Regions from separate parts of the Deinococcus yavapaiensis KR-236 genome, predicted to be linked through region 2. Evidence: riboswitches for the same ligand, from Rfam matches in the RefSeq annotation. Region 2 holds a riboswitch; each other region holds the start of a gene.
The links. Region 2 has a riboswitch for S-adenosylmethionine ahead of metH (methionine synthase). Riboswitches for the same ligand answer to the same signal wherever they lie in the genome.

Region 1: it holds a riboswitch for S-adenosylmethionine, as region 2 does, so the genes downstream of both, DES52_RS12035 (methionine ABC transporter ATP-binding protein) here and metH (methionine synthase) in region 2, are expected to answer to the same signal.
Region 3: it holds a riboswitch for S-adenosylmethionine, as region 2 does, so the genes downstream of both, DES52_RS06740 (O-acetylhomoserine aminocarboxypropyltransferase/cysteine synthase family protein) here and metH (methionine synthase) in region 2, are expected to answer to the same signal.

The regions. Positions count from the first base shown of each region.
Region 1 covers NZ_QJSX01000009.1:29,676-36,246, forward strand. Annotated here, with positions in the region: gene DES52_RS12020 (enolase C-terminal domain-like protein) at 96-1,190, opposite strand; gene DES52_RS12025 (AAA family ATPase) at 1,187-1,945, opposite strand; gene DES52_RS12030 (GGDEF domain-containing protein) at 2,053-3,060, shown strand; SAM riboswitch class I at 3,148-3,274, shown strand; gene DES52_RS12035 (methionine ABC transporter ATP-binding protein) at 3,381-4,310, shown strand; gene DES52_RS12040 (methionine ABC transporter permease) at 4,316-4,960, shown strand; gene DES52_RS12045 (MetQ/NlpA family ABC transporter substrate-binding protein) at 4,978-5,745, shown strand; gene DES52_RS12050 (DUF6766 family protein) at 5,798-6,463, opposite strand.
Region 2 covers NZ_QJSX01000001.1:53,147-59,717, reverse strand. Annotated here, with positions in the region: gene DES52_RS00305 (methylenetetrahydrofolate reductase) at 1-769, opposite strand, end outside; gene metH (methionine synthase) at 766-4,374, opposite strand; SAM riboswitch class I at 4,441-4,568, opposite strand; gene DES52_RS00295 (hypothetical protein) at 4,747-5,259, opposite strand; gene DES52_RS00290 (undecaprenyl-diphosphate phosphatase) at 5,334-6,164, shown strand; gene DES52_RS00285 (heme-dependent oxidative N-demethylase subunit alpha family protein) at 6,174-6,571, shown strand, end outside.
Region 3 covers NZ_QJSX01000004.1:204,857-211,427, forward strand. Annotated here, with positions in the region: gene DES52_RS06735 (homoserine O-acetyltransferase family protein) at 1-544, opposite strand, end outside; gene DES52_RS06740 (O-acetylhomoserine aminocarboxypropyltransferase/cysteine synthase family protein) at 541-1,872, opposite strand; SAM riboswitch class I at 1,993-2,118, opposite strand; gene DES52_RS06745 (VOC family protein) at 2,173-2,565, opposite strand; gene DES52_RS06750 (acylphosphatase) at 2,605-2,868, opposite strand; gene DES52_RS06755 (translocation/assembly module TamB domain-containing protein) at 2,964-6,571, shown strand, end outside.

The DNA.
Region 1 (6,571 bases), on a different contig from region 2:
AGTCGTCCCGTCACCGCCCCATGCTGCCGCAGGGTTGTAAAAGTTCGGTAAAAAAATTGTGTGTCTTTCGAGTACGAGCGCTCGCCACTCGACCTTCACGCCTCGGCGACGAGCGCCCGACGCAATTTCGTCTCGTCCACGGTGACGTTTCGCAGTTCGTCGAGCCAAAGCTCACCGTCGTGCAAGGTCGGCAGGGCGGTGGTGACGTCCTCCTCGAGCTTCAAGAAGAAGCTGAGCTCGCTGGGATGGTCGACTTCCGCGTGGCTCGCGACGAGGGCGGCGTGAATCGTGCCGAGCGTCGTGGACGCTTGCGAGCCGATCATGACGCCCTTGCCGCGCGCGCGCGCGATCTCGAGCATCTCCAGCGACGACGTGAAGCCGGTGCGCGCCGTCTTCACGTTGAGGATGTCGAAGGTGTCGAAGTCGAGCTCGCGCTCGAGGTCGGGCAAGGTGAAGCACGAATCGTCGGCGACGATCGGCAAGATGCCTTCGGCCTTCAGCGTGGCGCGCGCGCGCAAGGCGCGAACGGGCAGCGGTTCTTCGACGTACAGCAAGCCCGCGTCGCGCATGGCGCGCAGAGCCGCCCTCGCTCCTTCGGGCGTCAAGGTCTCGTTGCTGTCCGCGTAGAGATCCACGCCGTGCCCTTCGAATTCGTGCGCGAGGGCCGAGATCACTTGCAGGTCCCGCGCGTGGTCGCGTCCCACCTTGACCTTCAAGACGCGCACGCCCGCCGCCACGACGCGCTTCGCCTCGTTCAGCATGTCGGCCTTCGAGGCGATGCCGAGGATGAACGACGCGCGCACGCGCCGCTGGGGTCCGAGCAGGGCGTCGAAGAGGGTCGTGCCGTTCACGGCGGCCCGAGCGTCCCACAACGCCATGTCGAGCGCGCCGCGCGCGGCGTGATTGTTGGCGACGCTGCCGAGCACGCGGGCGAGGCCCGCCTCGTCACGCACGTCGAGTCCCACGAGGCGTTCCGTGAGGTGGTCGACGATGCCACGGATACTCGCGACCGTCTCGCCGTAAATGGTGGGCCGCGGCGGCGCCTCCGATTGCCCGAGCGCCCCGCCCGCGACGTGAACGCGGATCAAGACGTGCTCGGCGGCGTCGAGCCGCGAGTGCGCGCCCCATTGAAGGGCGCCCTTGAGCGGCAGGCGGTACGGCAGGGCCTCGACACGCTTGATCGTGGTCACAGCCACTCCATGACGCGGCGCGCAATTTCTCGAGCGTCGTACCGAACCGTGTCGAGAATCAAGGCTCGTTCGGACGGCAAGCCTTCCAGCACGCGCACGGTCGCTTCGGGGTCGTAGTTGCGCCGCTCCGTCACGACGATACGCGTCTTGGCGGCGAGGTCGGCCGAGTCCACGTCGAGGCGGGCCAAGGCGTCGAGGGTCTCGTCGTCGAACACGTCACGCACGTCGGCAATGGCGTTCAAGGCTTCGCGGGCGGTCGCGGCCGTGTCCGCCTGCTCGACGGCGTCGAACGCGTCGCCGCGACCGAGCAGGCGACGGACGCGCACGAAGTCGGGCGCCGTGAGGGCCACGAAGCGCGCGAGCGGCAAGTGCCGAGCGGCGTGCGTCACCTCGTTCACGCCCCGCAGCCCATCGAAGAGCAGGACTTCGGCGTCGTTCGGAACGCGAAGCGCCGCGAGCGCCTCGGCCATGCCGCCCGGATGCGCTTGGCGGTAGGCGGCGGTGAGGCGGAAGCGTTCCTCGCGGTCGGTCACGGGCGCGCCCACGAACGGTTCGATCATCACGGCGTCCGTCACGGCGCGGCGGTCGGGCAGCAAGGTGAACGGCACGCCGAGGTCGCGCATCGCGCCGAGAACGGTGCTCTTGCCGACGCCCGTCACACCGACGAGCACCACGACGGGTACGTCGCGCACCCGTCGTTCGCTTCGCGCCGCGTCGCCCGTCCATCCTGTTCCTTCCTGAAGTCGGTCGGTCATCGGTTCAGTCTAGGACGGAGCGCCGAAGCGTTCGGCACTCACTTCTAAGCGAAAAGCAGCATTGTGAAGATTGTGTAAGAACGACGCCGTTACGCTGGCGATGTCGTATGCCCGATGAGCCCGCCGCTTCCCTTCCCCGACTGCACGACGGGCTGCTCGAGCGATACAGAGCTTTCGTGGCGGCCCTCGGCGTGCTGTTCTCGTGCCGCTCGGCACAGGACATCGTCCGGGTCGCGCACGAACAGTTGCTCGCGATTTTCGACGCCCCGATCCTCGTGATCGCGTGGACGCGCGAGCAAGGCGGCTGGTTCTGCCAGATGCGCGAAGGCGACGAGCTGTACGAAAGCGAAATTCCGGCGCGAAACGACGGGTTGTTCGAGCGGGTGCTGGCGGGAACGTTCGAGGCGACGGGCGACGTGTTGGAGTACGCCAGAACGCACGACCTGTTTCTTCGCGAACTTCGCGACGACGACGACGACGACTGGTCGAGGTCTTGGATGGGCGTGCCGCTCGTGATCGACGGACGGACGCGCGGCGTGCTGTCCTTGCAATCGTACGAGCCCAACGCCTTTCACGCCGAGGACTTGGAGTTGCTGCGCGTCATGGCCGCACATCTCGGCGTCGCGTTCGAAAACGCGGAGTTGCGCACGAAGCTGGAAGCCCAAGCGCACACTGACGCCCTCACCGACTTGCCGAACCGACGCGCGTTCGACGAGGCCCTGGAGACCTCGTGGCACGCCACCGCCGAGTGGACGCTCGTCGTGCTGGACGTCCAGGAATTCAAGGCAATCAACGATACCTTCGGGCACGACGTGGGAGACGCGGTGTTGCGCGAACTCGCTCGATTGCTGGCGAGCGTCCCGACGAGTCCGGAAGGCGCCTTTCGCCTCGGCGGAGACGAGTTCGCGTTGCTGCTGCGCGGAGACGGGAAGGCCGCCGCGCATCGTTTGAACGCGTGGTTCGAGGCCGTCGAGCGGTTCTCTTGGCCTCACGGGCACCACGTCGGCGTCAACGCGGGCGCGTGCGAACGACGTGAGGCGTCCAACGCCGAGACTTGGCTTCGTCTCGCCGACCGCCGCATGTACGAGGCGAAGGCGCGCCGCGCGCCGTGGTGACGCTTCGCGCGACGTGCCAAACTCACTTTCGTTTTCCCTCCGGGACGCTACCTTTGCGCCTGTTGCCGTGAACCGTCGCGTGCAACGCTCTTATCCAGAGCACGTCAGGGACCTGGCCCTTCGAAGCGTGCAGCAACCGACCCTCATCACGGTCAAGGTGCTTTCCAGCCTGAAGCGCGCCGACGATGGCATGACGCTTCGGGAGCGATAAGAGAAGGGTCGCACGCCAAATGCCGTCCCCTTCTCGACACATCTTCGGGAAGGGGACGTCTCGTTTCATCCTCCCACCCGCCGTTCGTGCGCTCGGGAGGGCGCTTCTCGTGATCGAATTCCAGCACGTCCACAAAACGTACGAAGGCGGGCACGTCGCCCTGCAAGACTTGAGCCTCGAGGTGAAGGCGGGAAGCGCCTTCGGAATCATCGGTGAGAGCGGCGCGGGCAAAAGCACCGTCACCCGCCTCATCTCGGGCCTCGAAGTTCCGTCGAGCGGCGAAGTGCGCGTCCTCGGGCAAAATCTCGCGGCGCTCGCGGGCCGTGAGCGCCGCGCCGTGCAAAGCAAGATCGGCATGGTCTTCCAGCACTTCAACCTCCTCGCGCAGCGCACCGCTGCCGGAAACGTCGCCTTGCCGCTCGAACTCGCCGGCGTGCCGAAAAAGAAGCGTGACGCTCGCGTGCGTGAAGTGCTCGACCTCGTCGGGCTCTCCGCCTTCGCCGAACGTTACCCCGCGCAACTGTCAGGCGGGCAAAAGCAACGCGTCGGCATCGCCCGCGCCCTCGCGCTCGAACCGCGCCTCCTGATCGCCGACGAGGCGACGTCCGCGCTCGACCCGGCGACGAGCGCGAGCATCCTGCGTCTTCTGCGCGACGTGCAGACCAAGACGGGCCTCACGCTCGTGATCGTCACGCACCAGATGGAAGTCGTGCGCGCCGCTTGCACGCACGTCGCCGTGATGGAGCGCGGCGTGCTCGTGGAAAGCGGCGAGGCGAACGAGGTGCTGCGCCGCCCCGCGCACGCGGCGACGCGCGCCCTCCTCAACGCGCACAAGCCCGACGTGACGCTCGCGCCGCACGAGACGCTCGCGCGCGTGACCATCGAAGGCGGCCTCGGCACCGAGGTCCTCGCGCGGCTCGCCGCGTCGAAGGTGCGCGTCGTGAGCGTCGAGCCGATCGAAGGCGCGGCGGACGTGTGGCTCGCCTTGCCCGAAGGCGTCAACGAACGAGCGGTCCTCGGCGTGGAGGTGGCGGCGTGAACGACATGCTGCGAGACCTCCTCGTGCAAGGCACGCTCGAAACCCTCGGGATGGTCGTGCCGAGCGCCCTCGTCGCGCAACTCCTCGGAACGCTGCTCGGCGTGCTCCTCGTGATCACGCGGCCCGGCCACCTCAAGCCCAACGCGCCGTTGCACCGCGTCTTGGGACTCGTGATGAACGTCGGACGATCGCTGCCGTTCATCATCTTGCTCGTCGTGCTGATTCCGTTCACGCGCCTCGTCACGGGCACGTCCATCGGTTCCACGGCGGCCATCGTGCCGCTCACGGTCGCCGCGATTCCCTTCGTGGCACGCCTCGTGGAAAGCGCCCTCCTCGAAGTTCCCAACGGCGTTCTCGAAGCGGTGCGCGTGATGGGCGCCCGCAACGGACAGATCATCTTCAAGGTGCTGCTGCCCGAAGCGAGAAGCGCGCTCGTCCTGGGATTCACCGTCATGACCATCAGCCTCGTCGGCTACTCGGCGATGGCGGGCGCGATCGGGGGCGGCGGCCTCGGCGACCTCGCCATTCGATACGGTTATCAACGCTTCGAAACGACCGTCATGATCGCCACCGTCGTCATCCTGGTCGTCCTCGTGCAAGCCTTGCAACTTCTCGGCGACTTCGTCGCCCGTAAACTCGACCACCGCTGAACTCAAGGAGTTTCATCATGAATAAAATCGCCATTCTCGCTGCCCTGCTCTCCTCTACCGCCTTCGCCGGAACGCTGCGCGTCGGAGCCACGCCTGTTCCGCACGCCGAGATCCTGAACTTCGTCAAGCCGATCCTCGCCAAGCAAGGCGTGACCCTCGAAATCCGCGAGTTCACCGACTACGTGCAGCCGAACCTCGCGCTCGCCGACGGCAGCATCGACGTGAACTTCTTCCAGCACGTGCCGTACCTCGACGAGTTCCAGAAGAATCGGCCGCTCGGCATCGTCGCGTCCACGAAGGTGCACGTCGAGCCCATGGGCGTCTACAGCAAGAAGCTCACGAGCCTCAAGACCATCAAGGCGGGCGCGACGATCGCCATTCCCAACGACCCGAGCAACTCGGGGCGCGCCTTGAAGCTTCTGGAGCGCGCGGGCCTCATTCGCCTGCGTAAAGAGGCGGGGATCAAGGCCACCGTCCTCGACATCACCACGAACGTCAAGAAGCTGAAGTTTCGCGAACTCGAAGCCGCGCAACTGCCCCGCGCCCTGCAAGACGTAGACGCCGCCGTCATCAACACGAACTACGCGCTCGAAGCGGGCTTCAATCCTGTCAAGGACAGCTTGTTCATCGAAGGCAAGCAAAGCCCGTACGCGAACGTCCTCGCCGTGAAGCCCGCCACACTGAAGAACCCCGACTTCATCAAGTTGCAAAAGGTGCTCAACAGCGCCGAGGTGAAAGCCTTCATCCAAAAGCAGTACAAGGGCGCGGTCGTTCCCGCCTTCTGAATCTCCCCAATCCTCTCGGGGAGGCGCCCCGCGGCGCCTCCCCGCATCGTTTTCAGGCGTCGCCCGTTTGAGCGTGGGGCGCGGCGACGGGCTTGGATTCCGGCGAGCCTTTCTGCCGCAGCACGATCGACAGCAGCACGATCGACGCGACCGCCAGAAACTCGCTTTGCCAGTTCTGCAGCGACTGGAACCAAAAGGTGGAAGACGTCATGAACTCCGCGAGGTCGATGGGCCGCTGACCGTGCGCGATCGCCTCCAAGTTGCGCTCGTCCATGCCGCTCCACCCGTGCAAAACGAACGAAATCGCGAAGAGCGTGAAGAACGCGATGCTGAGCGAGTTCTGGTACAGCGCCAAAGCGAGCCCGCCGCGCTTGACGGGACCCGGAACGTCCGGGCGGTCCTGGAACTCCAGCGGGTCTTGATCGACGGGTTCCTCCTCGTCGATCTTTTTCGATTCCGCCGAGCCTTTCTGGCGCAGCCACACCGTCAAGAGGACGTACGCACCCATCTGAAGGAACTCGCTTTCCCAATTTTCGGTCGTGGCTTCCCAAAAATGCGCCGTGCCGAGATAGCGCGAGAAGGTCACGTCCGTGCCACCATGATCTTCTCGGTCCGAGTTGAAGTCTCGCCATCCCACGAGGGACTGACCGACCCAGAGCATGAGGAAGATCGCGACGACGACGATCCCGAGGTTGTTTTCACGCCAGAAGCGTTGCATGCCGACCTCCTTCGCTTGCCTGCCTTTCCCCGAGCATGAGGGATTGTAGCCACGCCCGCCATGAGGCGCCCTTGAGCGAGCCGCCAGAAGATCTACAGGAACGCGCTC
Region 2 (6,571 bases):
CCTCCACGAGGCGCGCGCTCCACTCGATGCCCGCCGCCTTGCCTCGTTCCTCCACGCGCGTCAGCAGTTCGGTCGGCACCTTCGCCCACTTCGACACGTTCTGCGCCATTTTCGCCGAGCGGATCGGCAGCACCCCGAACAGAATCGGTAAGGGAGGCGTACCGATGACGTCCAAGAAGCGCTCCACGTCGTCTCTCGAAAACACGGGCTGCGTCTGCGCGAAGGTCGCTCCGGCGTCCAACTTCTCGCGCAACCTCACCGCCTCGGCTTGCAAGTCTGGATTCGTGGGATTGAGGGCCACGCCGACGCCGAAATCCGTGTGCCCCCCGAGGTCGCGGCCCGTGAGCGACCGCCCCTCGTTGAGGCCCCGCGCGAGGCTCGCCAGCCCGTCGGCACCGAGCTCGAACACGCCCGTCGCGTCCGGATGGTCGCCGCGCGTCGGCGGGTCGCCTCGAAGACACAGCACGAAGCGCACCCCGAGGGCGTGCGCGCCCAGCAAGTCCGCTTGCAGCGCGAGGACGTTGCGATCGCGGCACGTGAGGTGCGCGATCGTCGTGAGGCCCGTTTCACGCTGAACGATACTCGCCGTGACGGTCGAGTTCATGCGCAGGTTCGCCATCGGCGAATCCGACACGTTCACCCCGTCCACCAACCCCACGAGGGCCGTCGCTTCCGAAATCGTCGGGGTCGGGTCCGGACCGCGCGGCGGATCGAGCTCCGCCGTCACGACGAACGATCGACCGAGTTTGTCCGCGAACTTCACCGTCATGCCGTCACCTCCTCGCGCTCGTACCCGAGCACGGGCGCGAGCCACCGTTCCGCTTCACGCACCGTCCACCCCTTGCGCCGCGCGTATTCCTCGACTTGATCGCGCCCGATGCGTCCCACTGCGAAGTACGCCGCGTCCGGATGCGCGAAGTACAAGCCCGACACGCTCGCGGCGGGCGTCATCGCGCACGACTCCGTGAGCGTCAAGCCGATTTCGTCCGCGTGCAGCAACTTCAGAATCGTTCGCTTCTCCGTGTGATCGGGTTGCGCGGGGTAGCCCGGCGCGGGCCGAATCCCTCGGTAACGCTCCTTCACGAGGTCCTCGGTCGACAGATCCTCGTCGGCCGCGTAGCCCCAGAAATCGCGGCGCACGTCCGCGTGAAGCTTCTCGGCGAACGCCTCGGCGAGCCGATCGGCGAGCGCCTTCACGAGAATCGCCGAGTAGTCGTCGTGCGCCGCCTCGAAGGACGCGGCGAGTTCCTCCGCTCCATGAATCGTGACGCCGAAGGCGCCCACGAAGTCTTCCTCGCCGACGAAGTCCGCCAACGCGATGTTCGGTCCGCGCTGGTCGCGTTGTTGCCGAAGGGTGTGCAACGTCACGTCGGCTTCCGGCAAGTGGACGTCGTCACCGACGCGGCTCGCTCGGTACAAGCCCAGCACGCCTCGCGCACGCAAGCTCTCGTCTTTCGACACCCGCTTCAAGAGCCGCAAGGCGTCGTCGTGGAGTTTGCGCGCTTCCGGCCCGACGACCGGGTCGGCGAAGATCTTCGGATACACGCCCTTCAATTCCCAGGCGATGAAGAACGGTGTCCAGTCGATGTAGGGCACCAACTCGTCAAGCGAGGGACGAACGACGTGCCGCCCTGCGCGAGCGGGCGCCGTCGTGGCCGCCTCGAACTTCGGCGCCCTCGCTCTGGCCTCGGCGAGCGTCAGCAACCGCACCTTCTTCTCGCCGTGGCGAGCCCTCGCCGCGTCGTACTGCGCTTCGACCTCGACCAAAAAGGCGTCGCGGTCGCTGCCGAGCAGGCTCGACGCGGTCGTGACGGCGCGGCTCGCGTCGAGGACGTGCACGACGGGAGCCGCGTATTTCGGCGCGATGCGAAGCGCGGTATGCGCCCGGCTCGTCGTCGCTCCACCGATCAGCAAGGGCACCGAGAGGCCCGCGCGTTGAAAGTCCCCGGCGACGCTCGCCATCTCGTCGAGGCTCGGGGTGATGAGGCCCGAGAGTCCGACGAGATCTGCTCGCTTCGACGCCTCCAAGATCCGCTCGGACGACACCATCACCCCGAGGTCCTCCACCTCGTAGCCGTTGCAGGCGAGGACCACCCCGACAATGTTCTTGCCGATATCGTGAACGTCGCCCTTCACGGTCGCCAAGACGACGCGGCCCTTCGCGCTGCCTTCGACGCGCTGCATGTGCGGCTCGAGGTGCGCGACGGCCCGTTTCATCACGCGCGCGCTCTTCACGACTTGCGGCAAGAACATCTTGCCCGCTCCGAACAAGTCCCCGACGACGTTCATGCCGTCCATCAAAGGACCCTCGATCACCGCGAGCGCCGAGCCGAGCTCGCCGAACGCTTCGTCGGCGTCGGACTCCACGAAGTCCGTGATGCCGTGCACCAAGGCGTGCGACAGCCGCTCTCGAACGGGCAGCGAGCGCCAAGCGGCCTCGTCCACCTTCGCCTTCTTCTCGCCCGCGAACTTCGGCGCGATTTCCAAGAGCCGCTCGGTCGCGTCGGGCCGCCGCGCCAAGATCACGTCCTCCACGCGATCTCGAAGCTCGGCGTCGAGATCGTCGTACACGGCGAGCATGCCCGCGTTCACGATGCCCATGTCGAGGCCCGCCTTCGTGGCGTGGTACAAGAAGACCGAGTGCATCGCCTCGCGCACCGGGTTATTGCCTCGAAAGCCGAACGAGACGTTGGAGATGCCGCCCGACACGAGCGCTCCGGGCAAGTTCGTCTTGATCCACCTCGTCGCCTCGATGAAGTCGAGCGCGTACCGATCGTGTTCGACGAGACCCGTGGCAACGGTGAGGACGTTCGGATCGAAGATGATGTCGGTCGGCTCGAAGCACGCGTCGTTCACGAGGAGGCGGTAGGCGCGCTCGCAAATCTCGGCGCGGCGCTCGAACGAGTCCGCTTGGCCGCGCTCGTCGAACGCCATCACGACGACCGCCGCGCCGAGCCGCTTCACGAGCGCCGCCCGACGCAGGAATTCCTCCTCGCCGTCCTTCAGCGACAACGAGTTCACGACGCCCTTGCCCTGCACCTTCTTGAGGCCGGCGGCGAGCACCTCGAAGCGGCTCGAGTCGAGCATCACGGGCACGCGCGCGATGTCGGGCTCGCTCGCCACGAGGTTCACGAAGCGGCCCATCGCCGCCTCGGCGTCGAGCAGGCCCTCGTCCATGTTCACGTCGATGACTTGCGCGCCGTTCTCGACTTGCTGTCGCGCGATTCGCAAGCCCGTGTCGAAGTCACCCGAAAGGATCGCCTTCGCGAACTTCGGGCTGCCCGTGACGTTCGTGCGCTCCCCGACGTTCACGAACCGAGCCGCCTCGCCGGCCCGCACGACGAGCGGTTCCAAGCCCGACAAGCGCAAGGCGGGCGGCAGGGGAGACGGCCGACGCGGCTCGACGCCCTCGACCGCCGCCGCAATCGCCGCGATGTGCTCGGGCGTCGTGCCGCAGCAGCCTCCGACGATGTTCAGCAGCCCTTCGCGGGCGAAATCGCCGAGGATGCGCGCCATGTAGGCCGGGCTCTCGTCGTAATCGCCGAACTCGTTCGGCAAGCCCGCGTTGGGGTGGATCGACACGAACGCCGACGTGTTCGACGCGAGGGCGCGCAGGTGCGGCCGCAGCATGTCCGCGCCGAGGGCGCAGTTCAGCCCGAGGCTCAGCAAGTTCGCGTGCCCGAGGCTGATCGCGAACGCCTCGGGCGTCTGACCGCTCAAGGTGCGTCCCGACGCGTCCGTGATCGTTCCAGACACCATCACCGGAACTGCCACGCCGCGCCGCGCGAACACTTCCTGCGCGGCGAACACCGCCGCCTTGGCGTTGAGGGTGTCGAACACGGTCTCGATGAGCAGCAAGTCCGAGCCGCCGTCGAGCAGACCCTCGATCTGCTCTTGGTACGCCTCCGAGAGCTCGTCGAAGGTCACGCCGCGAAAGCCGGGATCGTTCACGTCGGGGCTGAGGCTCGCCGTTCGCGCCGTCGGCCCGACGGCGCCCGCCACGAAGCGCGGCCGTCCGTCGCGCGCCTCGAACTCGTCGGCGACCCGTCGCGCGAGCCGCGCGCCCTCCACGTTGAGCTCGCGCACGAACGCGGCCGTCTTGTACTCGGCTTGAGAGACGCTCGTCGCGTTGAAGGTGTTCGTCTCGACGATGTCCGCGCCCGCCTCGAAGTACGCACGGTGAATGGCCGCGATGAGGTCGGGCCGCGTGAGATTCAGAAGGTCGTGGTTGCCTTTGAGGCGCGTGTCCGGAAAGTCCTCGCGGCGATAGTCCTCCTCGGTGAGGACTTCGCGCTGAATCATGGTGCCCATGGCGCCGTCGAGGATCAGGATGCGCTGCCGAAGCTGCGCTCGAATATCTCTGAGTTGTTGCAAGGAGACTCCAAATGAAAAAAGCGCGCGGGCCGCCGGGCTCGTGCGCCATGGGACGCGAATCGACTGGCTCCATCGTTCTCGCGCGCCTCCATGCCATCGTCGGCGACCGCGCGAGTTGGAAAGCACCGTGCCGCGATGAGGGTCGGTTGCCGCGCCGTCGCCGGGCCAAGTCCCTCGGGCGCTCGAGATGAAACCGCGCGAATCGAAACGAAACGCGTCGCGCGATACGCGTCATTGTGTCAGAGTGACGCCAAGTCTTCAACGACGTCCGTGACACTTCTCCTAGGCAACACCTCTACGAGCCTAGAAGATCACGCCCCGCCGGTCGTGACCTTCGAGGCTCGGCGCTTCAAAGAACGCGTCGCGCGGTCGTCACGGCGTGGTCGAAGGCTCCACGAGAGTTCGAAGCTCTTGAATGGCGGCCTTTTCCGCGTCGCTCACCTGCACGCCGCCCAAGCCCAGAAAGCCGCCTTCCTTCGCCGCGCCCGCGACGCGCTCGGCGACGCGAAGAAGCAGGGTCTTGTACGCTTGGACGTCCTCGGGCGTCGCCTTCGTCGACACGGCCCACAACGCTTGACGCACCCCTTCGAAGGCTTGGGTTTTCGTCTCGTCGAGGTTGCGCGCACGCTCGGCCGTCTCGGTCGCCTGAAGCTGCTTCAGCTCGTCACTCGTCGTGTGCTGATACGCCTCGGCCATCGCGGCGAGCAACGGCGTCGTCGGATGCGACGCGATCATCTCCTGAATGACGTCGGAGATGGCCCCCGTCTCGGCGAGCAGGCCGGTGAGGCCGCTGGGACTCGCCGCGATCACGGCGAGCCCCGCGCGACCCGGGCCGTTCATGACGCGAAACCACTCTTGCGGGCTGAAGCTGTCCTTGACGTTCATGTCACGAGCTTAGCGCACGCGTGGAACAATCCGTATTTCGCCTCACTTTTATCTTTTCCGGTAGTCTGATCCCCATGCCGGATTGGATTCAAGCCATCATCCTCGGGATCGTCGAAGGCGTCACCGAGTTCCTCCCGATCTCGTCCACGGGTCACCTCATCGTCGCGTCGGACTTGTTGCGCTTTCAAGAGCCCGCCGGAACGCAAGGAACCTTCGAGGTCGTCATTCAAGGCGGCGCGATCCTCGCCGTCCTCGTCTACTACTTGCGCGACCTGCTCGGCCAAGCCCGCTCGATTCGCAGCGACAAGAACGTTCAGCGCCTTTGGCTGACGGTGATCGCGGCGTCCGTGCCCGCCGTCGTGATCGGCTTCGCCTTCGGAGACCGCATCAAGGAAACGCTCTTTCGGCCCGATGTCGTCGCCACCGCCCTGATCGTCGGCGGCGTTTTGATGTACCTCATCGAACTGCGGCCGCGCACCGCCACGACGACGCGGTTGGAGGGCGTGAACCCCGTGCAGGGCTTTTGGATCGGCCTCATCCAGTGTCTCGCGATTCTCTGGCCGGGTTTCTCGCGCTCGGCGAGCTCGATTCTGGGCGGCATGTTCTTGGGGCTCGACCGACCCACCGCCACGAAGTTCAGCTTCTACCTCTCCATCCCCACCCTGGGAGGCGCCACCCTCTACGACTTGTTGAAAAACGCCCACAAACTCGGTCAGGCGGGTCTCGCGAACGTCTTGATCGGATCGGCGGTCTCGTTCGTGACGGCGTACCTCGTGATCGGTTGGCTGCTGCGCTTCGTCGCCACGAACGACTTCAAGGGCTTCGCGATTTACCGCGTGCTCGCGGGCCTCGTGATCCTCGCCCTCATCTACTTCGGCGTGATTCAAAACACGCTGCGGACCTAAACTGACGTCATGACGCGCGCCGACACACTTCTCGACCGCGAGCCTCTTCGCTACTATCCGTTCGAGACAGGCCGTTACGACGTCTCGGCGGGTTTGACGCGTCTCGGCGAGCAACGCGTGCACGGACGCATCGAGTCGCACGTGTTCGCGTTCGACGCGACGTACGAGCGCTTCCTGACCGCCAAGATCGAGGCGCGGCCCAAGCTGCACTTCTTCTACCAGCAGGCGGCGTTGTCGCCGATGTTGCGGCGAGCGGTGCTCGCGGCGATGCTGCCTCGCCTCGCCGAGGACGCGCGCGAGTTCGTTTCCTGGAACGGCGAGACGCTTCGCAACGATCTCCTCGGTTGGTCGGCGACGCTGAACCTCGACGAGGGCAGCATCGGCGCCCTCACCCGCTTTCCCGCCCG
Region 3 (6,571 bases), on a different contig from region 2:
TCGCGGCGCGCTTGGCGTGATTGAAACCGGCGGCCCACGCGCTTTGCCGCTGCGGCGCTCCGACGATCACGGCCCGCTCGGTCCGGTCGGGGTACTGCGTGACGAACGAGAGGGCGAGCATTCCGCCCATCGATCCGCCGATGACGGTGACCTTGTCGACGCCCAGGAGGTCGAGAAGTTCGGCTTGAACGCGCACCATGTCCCGAATCGTGAGGTCATGGCCGAGTTCGGCGGCCGACGTGCTGCCCGCAGACCCGCCGACGACATTCGCGCACACGAGAAAGGAGCGGTTCGGATCGAGCGCGCCGCCTTCACGTAGCAGGGCGGGCCACCACACGTCCGCGTTCGCGTCACCCGTAAGGGCGTGCAGAATCAAGACGGCGTTGTCCTTCGCGGGACTCAGGCTGCCCCACGTGCGGTACGCGACGCGTAGATTTCGAACTTGCGCCCCCGAGTCGAGCGTGAGCGGACGATCGCGAAACAGCAAGGCCGTCTGCGTGCGGGTCGTGTCGACGTCCCGGAAGAGGTCGAAGGCCACGCTCATACCAGCTCCGGAACGCGAGCGAAGGCTTGCTGGAAGTCGGCGATGATGTCGTCGATGTGCTCGATGCCCACCGACACGCGAACCAAACCCGGCGTGACGCCCGCCGCGCGTTGCTCGCCTTCCGTGAGTTGGCTGTGCGTGGTGCTCGCCGAGTGGATCACGAGCGTCTTCGTGTCGCCGACGTTCGCGAGCAGCGAAGCCAGCTTGACGTTGTTCACGAACGCCTCGCCCGCTTCGCGTCCGCCGCGCAATTCGAAGGTCAGGATCGAGCCCGCGCCTTTCGGAAGGTACTTGCGGGCGCGCTCGAAGTGCGGATGGGACGGCAAGTCGGGGTGCGTGACCTTGCTGACTTCGGGGCGCGTCGCGAGCCACGCGGCGAGCTTACGGGTGTTCTCCACGTGCCGCTCGGCGCGCAAGCTGAGAGTCTCGAGGCCTTGGATGAACAGCGAGGCGTGGTGCGGCGCGAGCGTCGGACCGAGATCGCGCAAGTTCTCGACGCGCGCGCGAATCGCGAAGGCGACGTTGGGAAGGCCCAGCGGGTTGCCTTCACCGAAGGTCTCCCAGAAGTTGAGGCCGTGGTACGAGGGGCTCGGCTCGGTGAAGAGCGGGTAGCGACCGTTGCCCCAGTCGAAGTTGCCGCCGTCGATGAGGACGCCTCCGATGGCCGTGCCGTGTCCGCCGATCCACTTCGACGCGGAGTGCGTGATGATGTTCGCACCGTGCTCGAATGGCCGGAAGAGATAGCCGCCTTGCCCGAAGGTATTGTCGACGATGACGGCGACGCCCAAGTCACGCGCGACCTTCGCGATTTCATCGAAGTCGGGCACGTTGAGGGCGGGATTGCCGAGCGTCTCGAGGTAAAAGCCTTTCGTCTTGTCGTCCGTGAGAGCGGCGAACTCTTCGGGGCGCTCTTCGGACGACGTGAAGCGCACTTGGATGCCGAGGCGCGGCAGCGTCACCTTGAAGAGGTTGTACGTGCCGCCGTAGAGGTTCGGCGAGGACACGAAGTTGTCCCCCGATTGCGCGAGGGTCAGGATCGTCACGAGGAGGGCGGCGTGCCCGGAGCCCACGGCGACCGCCATCGTGCCGCCTTCGAGGGCGGTGATGCGCTCTTCGAACACGGCGTTGGTGGGGTTCATGATGCGGCTGTAGATGTTGCCGAACGCCCGCAGGCCGAACAAATCGGCGGCGTGGGCGGCATCTTTGAAGTTGTAGCTCGTCGTTTGGTAGATCGGCACGGCGCGCGAGCCCGTGACAGGATCGGGCGACTGGCCGGCGTGGACTTGCAAGGTTTCGAAGCGGGGCTTGCGAGAAGCGTCGTGCGTCATGAAGAGTCCTCCATAAGAAACAAGGCGGCCCCAAAGGGGCGCGAGCTTGAAGTTGCTTCGGGGGACTGAAAAATCCCCCTCTCCGGAGAGAAGGGGATCAGTATTTCGTGACCTTGCCTTCCCTTATCGGTCCCGAGGCGCGCCATCGTCGGCGATTTCTCAGGCTGGAGGGAGCACCGTTGCCGTGATGAGGGCCGGTTGCTGCGCCGTCGGTGAGCCAGGTCTCTCGGGCGCTCTTGATAAGAGTTGCTCGGACGTGACGCCAAGCATGAGACAGGTTATGCGGTTTTCGGCGAAGCGTCAAGAGAGCGGGGCGAAGAGGTCGACGGTGTTGCCGTCCGGGTCTTTCACCACGGCGTAGCGTTGTCCCCAAAAGGCATCCCACGGCTCCTTGTGCGGCGTGACGCCCGACGCGACGAGATCGGCGAACTTGGCGTCGACGTCCTCGGGCGATCGACACAGGAAGGCGAGGCCGACGCGCGACGAGCCGATCGGCGCTTTCCAAGCCGGATCGAACGTGAGGATGACATCGACGGTGTCGAGGGCGAAGCGCAAGCCGTTCGGCAACGTCGCCTCCACGTGCCCCTCGCTTTCCGCGCCTTCGGGAAACGTCAAGCCGAGCGAGCGGTAGAACGCCACGGACGCGGCCATGTCGAGCACGACGAGGCCGATCATGTCGAAGCGAAGGGTCATGCGCGCATCGTAATCAGCAGAACTCGGCAAGTCAATTCGCTAATAGACGTAGAAGCCCGACAGTCCGGTTTCCTCGCTCCATTGAACGTCGACGTGATCGACCGAAGCGTGCGGAGGGCCTCGGCGAATCCAGTGAAGCAAGCGGTCCAAATCTTCGCGCGCACCTTCCGCGACGACTTCGACGCGGGCGTCCGACAAGTTCTCGGCGTAACCGGCGACCGCGAGGTCGAGAGCGTGCCTTTGCACGTAACGGCGGTATCCGACACCTTGCACCGTTCCGGAAATGAGGGCGGTCATTCGCATGACGGCAGTGTAAAGTCCCGCGCCGCCTGACGAATCTGACTGAAGGCTGCCTTCATGGTAGTCCGTCCTCATCTCTCATCTTCTAGAATGCCTGTGTGACTCGCCTCCGATGGATGCTCTTGCTCACCTTGAGCATCCTGCTCATCTTGCTCTTCTTCGGAACACCTTTTTATGGACGTCAACTCCTGTCGCGCATCCCGGGGGATACCAAAATCTCGGCGGCCGCGGTGTCGGGCCCGCTTTGGCGTCCGACGCTTCGAGGCGTACGCATCGAAGGGCCGGGACTGAGCGGACGGGCGGACGAAGTGACACTGGGCGTCCGTAGCCTCGATCTCGGCGGCCAGCAGGCGCGCATCACGGGCCGCGTGAAGGGCGCGGACGTGAACGTCGACCTCAAGAAGGTGCTGTCTCAGCCCGCGCAAGGCGGATGGCGCGTCTGGCCCGAGGACCTCGACGTGCAGGACGTGCGCGTCAACGTGAACTCCGGCGGCTTGGCGTTGCCGAACGCCCGCCTCACGGTCAGCGGACGCGACGGCACGCTCAACGTCCGCGCCGTCTCGAAGAACGGAACGGCGAACGTGGCTGCACGTTACGCCGTCGAGAACGGCGATCTCGCCGCGACGGCCGACGTCCGCGCCGACGCGACCTTGCTGCGGCAATACTGGAACGGCGTCCGCGGCGGCGAGTTCCGAGGTCGCTACACCCTGCGAGGCGGCGACGTTCGCGGCGACCTCACGCTCACGGGCGGCCTCTTGATCGTCCCGGAAGCGTCGTTCGTGACGGTTCGCGACATCCGAGGTGAAGTGCATCAGCGCGGCGACCAGTTCGACACGACCCTGGCCGGGGTCGGGCTCGGCGGTCCCGTGACACTGAAGGGCAAGGCGAACCTCGCCCGCGAGCGTTGGGACATCACCGCCCAAGCGACTCCCAACGTGTCGAACCTCGCCCGTGCTTTCGGCGTAGACGGAAGCGGCGTCTTGAAGCTACAGGCGACGGCGGGCGGCTGGGACCGTTCGAGCGTCGAGGTGAACGCGAGCGGAGCCAAGGGTGAAATCGCGAGCGTTCCCTTTCGCGACCTCGTCGCCGCGTACCGTCTCACCGCCGACGGTACGAGCGTCGCCACCGGCAGCGCCGAGACGCGCCTGTTGGACGAGAATCAGCACGTCGCGGCGACTTGGAAGCTCGGAGAGTCGGTCGTCGCCACGGCGACGGGCCACCTGCTCCGCGATCCTCTTCGTGTCACGGCGACACTGAAAGGCGACCAACTCACGGCGGCAGGTGAAGCGCTGGCGGGTCGCGTACGCGCTTCTTATGACCTGCGCACGGGTGCGACGAGCGCGAGCGTCGACGGACGTCCGTCGGGCGTCCTCATCAGAGGAACGGCGAACGGCACCCCGAGCGACCTTCGCCTACGCATCAAGCAGTTGGAATACGAAGGGCTGACCTTCTCGGGGACGGGACGCTACGGATCGAAAGGTCTCGCGCTGAACCTCGGCAACCTTCAGGCCACGTTGAGCCCGAAAGGCATCGGCACGTGGACGGCCAAAAACTTCGAGTTCTCCGGCATCAATCTCAACGGCAGCGGGCGCTTCGACGTCAACGCCAAGCAACTCGATGGACGTCTCGCCACCAACGTCCCGCTCGTCAACGGCCCACTCGCCGGGCCCGTGAACGTCGACCTGGCACAAAACCGAGCCTCCTGGGCCTTCGAACGTGGCAACGCTTCGTGGCGCGACGGAAGCTTTGCGCTCGCCTTGCGCGGCTTGAACGTCGCTGGGTACGAAACGACGGGGGACATCACGTACCGAGACGGCGGTTTGTTCGGACAGGCCCGTGCAAGCGGACCCGACGCGAACGTTACTGTGCGCGGCCTTGGAACGCGGGCGACGCTCGACGGCAGTGTGCGGGGCGTGCGGGTGGTCGGTGAAACGCGCTTGAGCGGCGACTTCGCCACGACCCTCCGCGCTGTCGAAGCCGACGTGAACGCCAACGTTCGCTTCCAGGACGGCGTGCGCTTCGACGTGACCAGCCGAAAAGAGACGCTACGCGGCACCGTACGAGACGGCCAGGTGAACGCGCAGGGTACGGTGGATCTTGCGGCCTTCCGAGCGTTGACAGGCATTCGGGACTTGACGGGTCGTGCCGTCGTCACCTTCCAGCAGGGCCGTGGCAACGCCACCCTCGACGCCGCGGCTCTCGGGGCGACCTTGCGTGCTTCAGCAGTCGGGTCGCTAAATGACGTTCGCCTACGCATCAAGCAGTTGGAATACGAAGGGCTGACCTTCTCGGGGACGGGACGTTACGGATCGAAAGGTCTCGCGCTGAACCTCGGCAACCTTCAGGCCACGTTGAGCCCGAAAGGCATCGGCACGTGGACGGCCAAAAACTTCGAGGTTTCCGGCGTCAATCTCAACGGCAGCGGACGCTTCGACGTGAACGCCAAGCAACTCGACGGACGTCTCGCCGCCAACGTTCCGCTCATCAACAGCCCGCTTGCCGGGCCCGTGAACGTCGACCTGGCACAAAACCGAGCCTCCTGGGCCTTCCAACGTGGCAACGCCTCATGGCGCGACGGGACCGTCGCGCTCGCCTTGCGAGGCTTGAACGTCGCCGGGTATGAAACCACGGGGGAAATCACGTACCGAGACGGTGACGTGCACGGATTGCTTCGCGCAAGCGGACCCGACGCGAACGTTACTGTGCGCGGCCTCGGGCAGAACGCCGCGCTGAATGGAAGCGTGCGTGGCGCGCAAGTGCGAGGACAAACAAGCCTTTCGCGTGACTTCGCCACGACTCTCGCCCTCGTGGGCAGTGACGTGCGAGCCAACGTCCGCTTCCAGAACGGCGTGCGCTTCGACGTGACCAGCCGAAAAGAGACCCTGCACGGCACCGTACGAGACGGCCAGGTGAACGCGCAGGGCGCTGTGGATCTCACTGCCTTCCGAGCATTGACAGGCATCCGAGACTTGACGGGTCGTGCCGTCGTCACCTTCCAACAGGGCCGTGGCAACGCCACCCTCGACGCCGCGGCTCTCGGGGCGACCTTGCGTGCTTCAGCAGTCGGGTCGCTAAATGACGTTCGCCTACGCATCAAGCAGTTGGAATACGAAGGGCTGACCTTCTCGGGGACGGGACGTTACGGATCGAAAGGTCTCGCGCTGAACCTCGGCAACCTTCAGGCCACGTTGAGCCCGAAAGGGCTTGGCACGTGGACGGCCAAGAACTTCGAGTTCTCCGGCATCAATCTCAACGGCAGCGGACGCTTCGACGTCAACGCCAAGCAACTCGATGGACGTCTCGCTGCCAACGTCCCGCTCGTCAACAGCCCCCTTGCTGGTCTCGTGAACGTCGACCTGGCACAAAACCGAGCCTCGTGGACCTTCGAACGTGGCAACGCTTCGTGGCGAGGCGATGAATTCGGCTTGTCCGTGCGTGGCTTGAACGTCGCCGGGTACGACACGACAGGTGACATCACGTACCGAGATGGTGACGTGCACGGATTGCTTCGCGCAAGCGGACCCGACGCGAACGTTACTGTGCGCGGCCTCGGGCAGAACGCCACGCTCAATGGAAGCGTGCGTGGCGTGCGGCTGGTCGGTGAAACACGCTTGAGCGGCGACTTCGCCACGACCCTCCGCGCTGTCGAAGCCGACGTGAACGCCAACGTTCGCTTCCAGGACGGCGTGCGCTTCGACGTGACCAG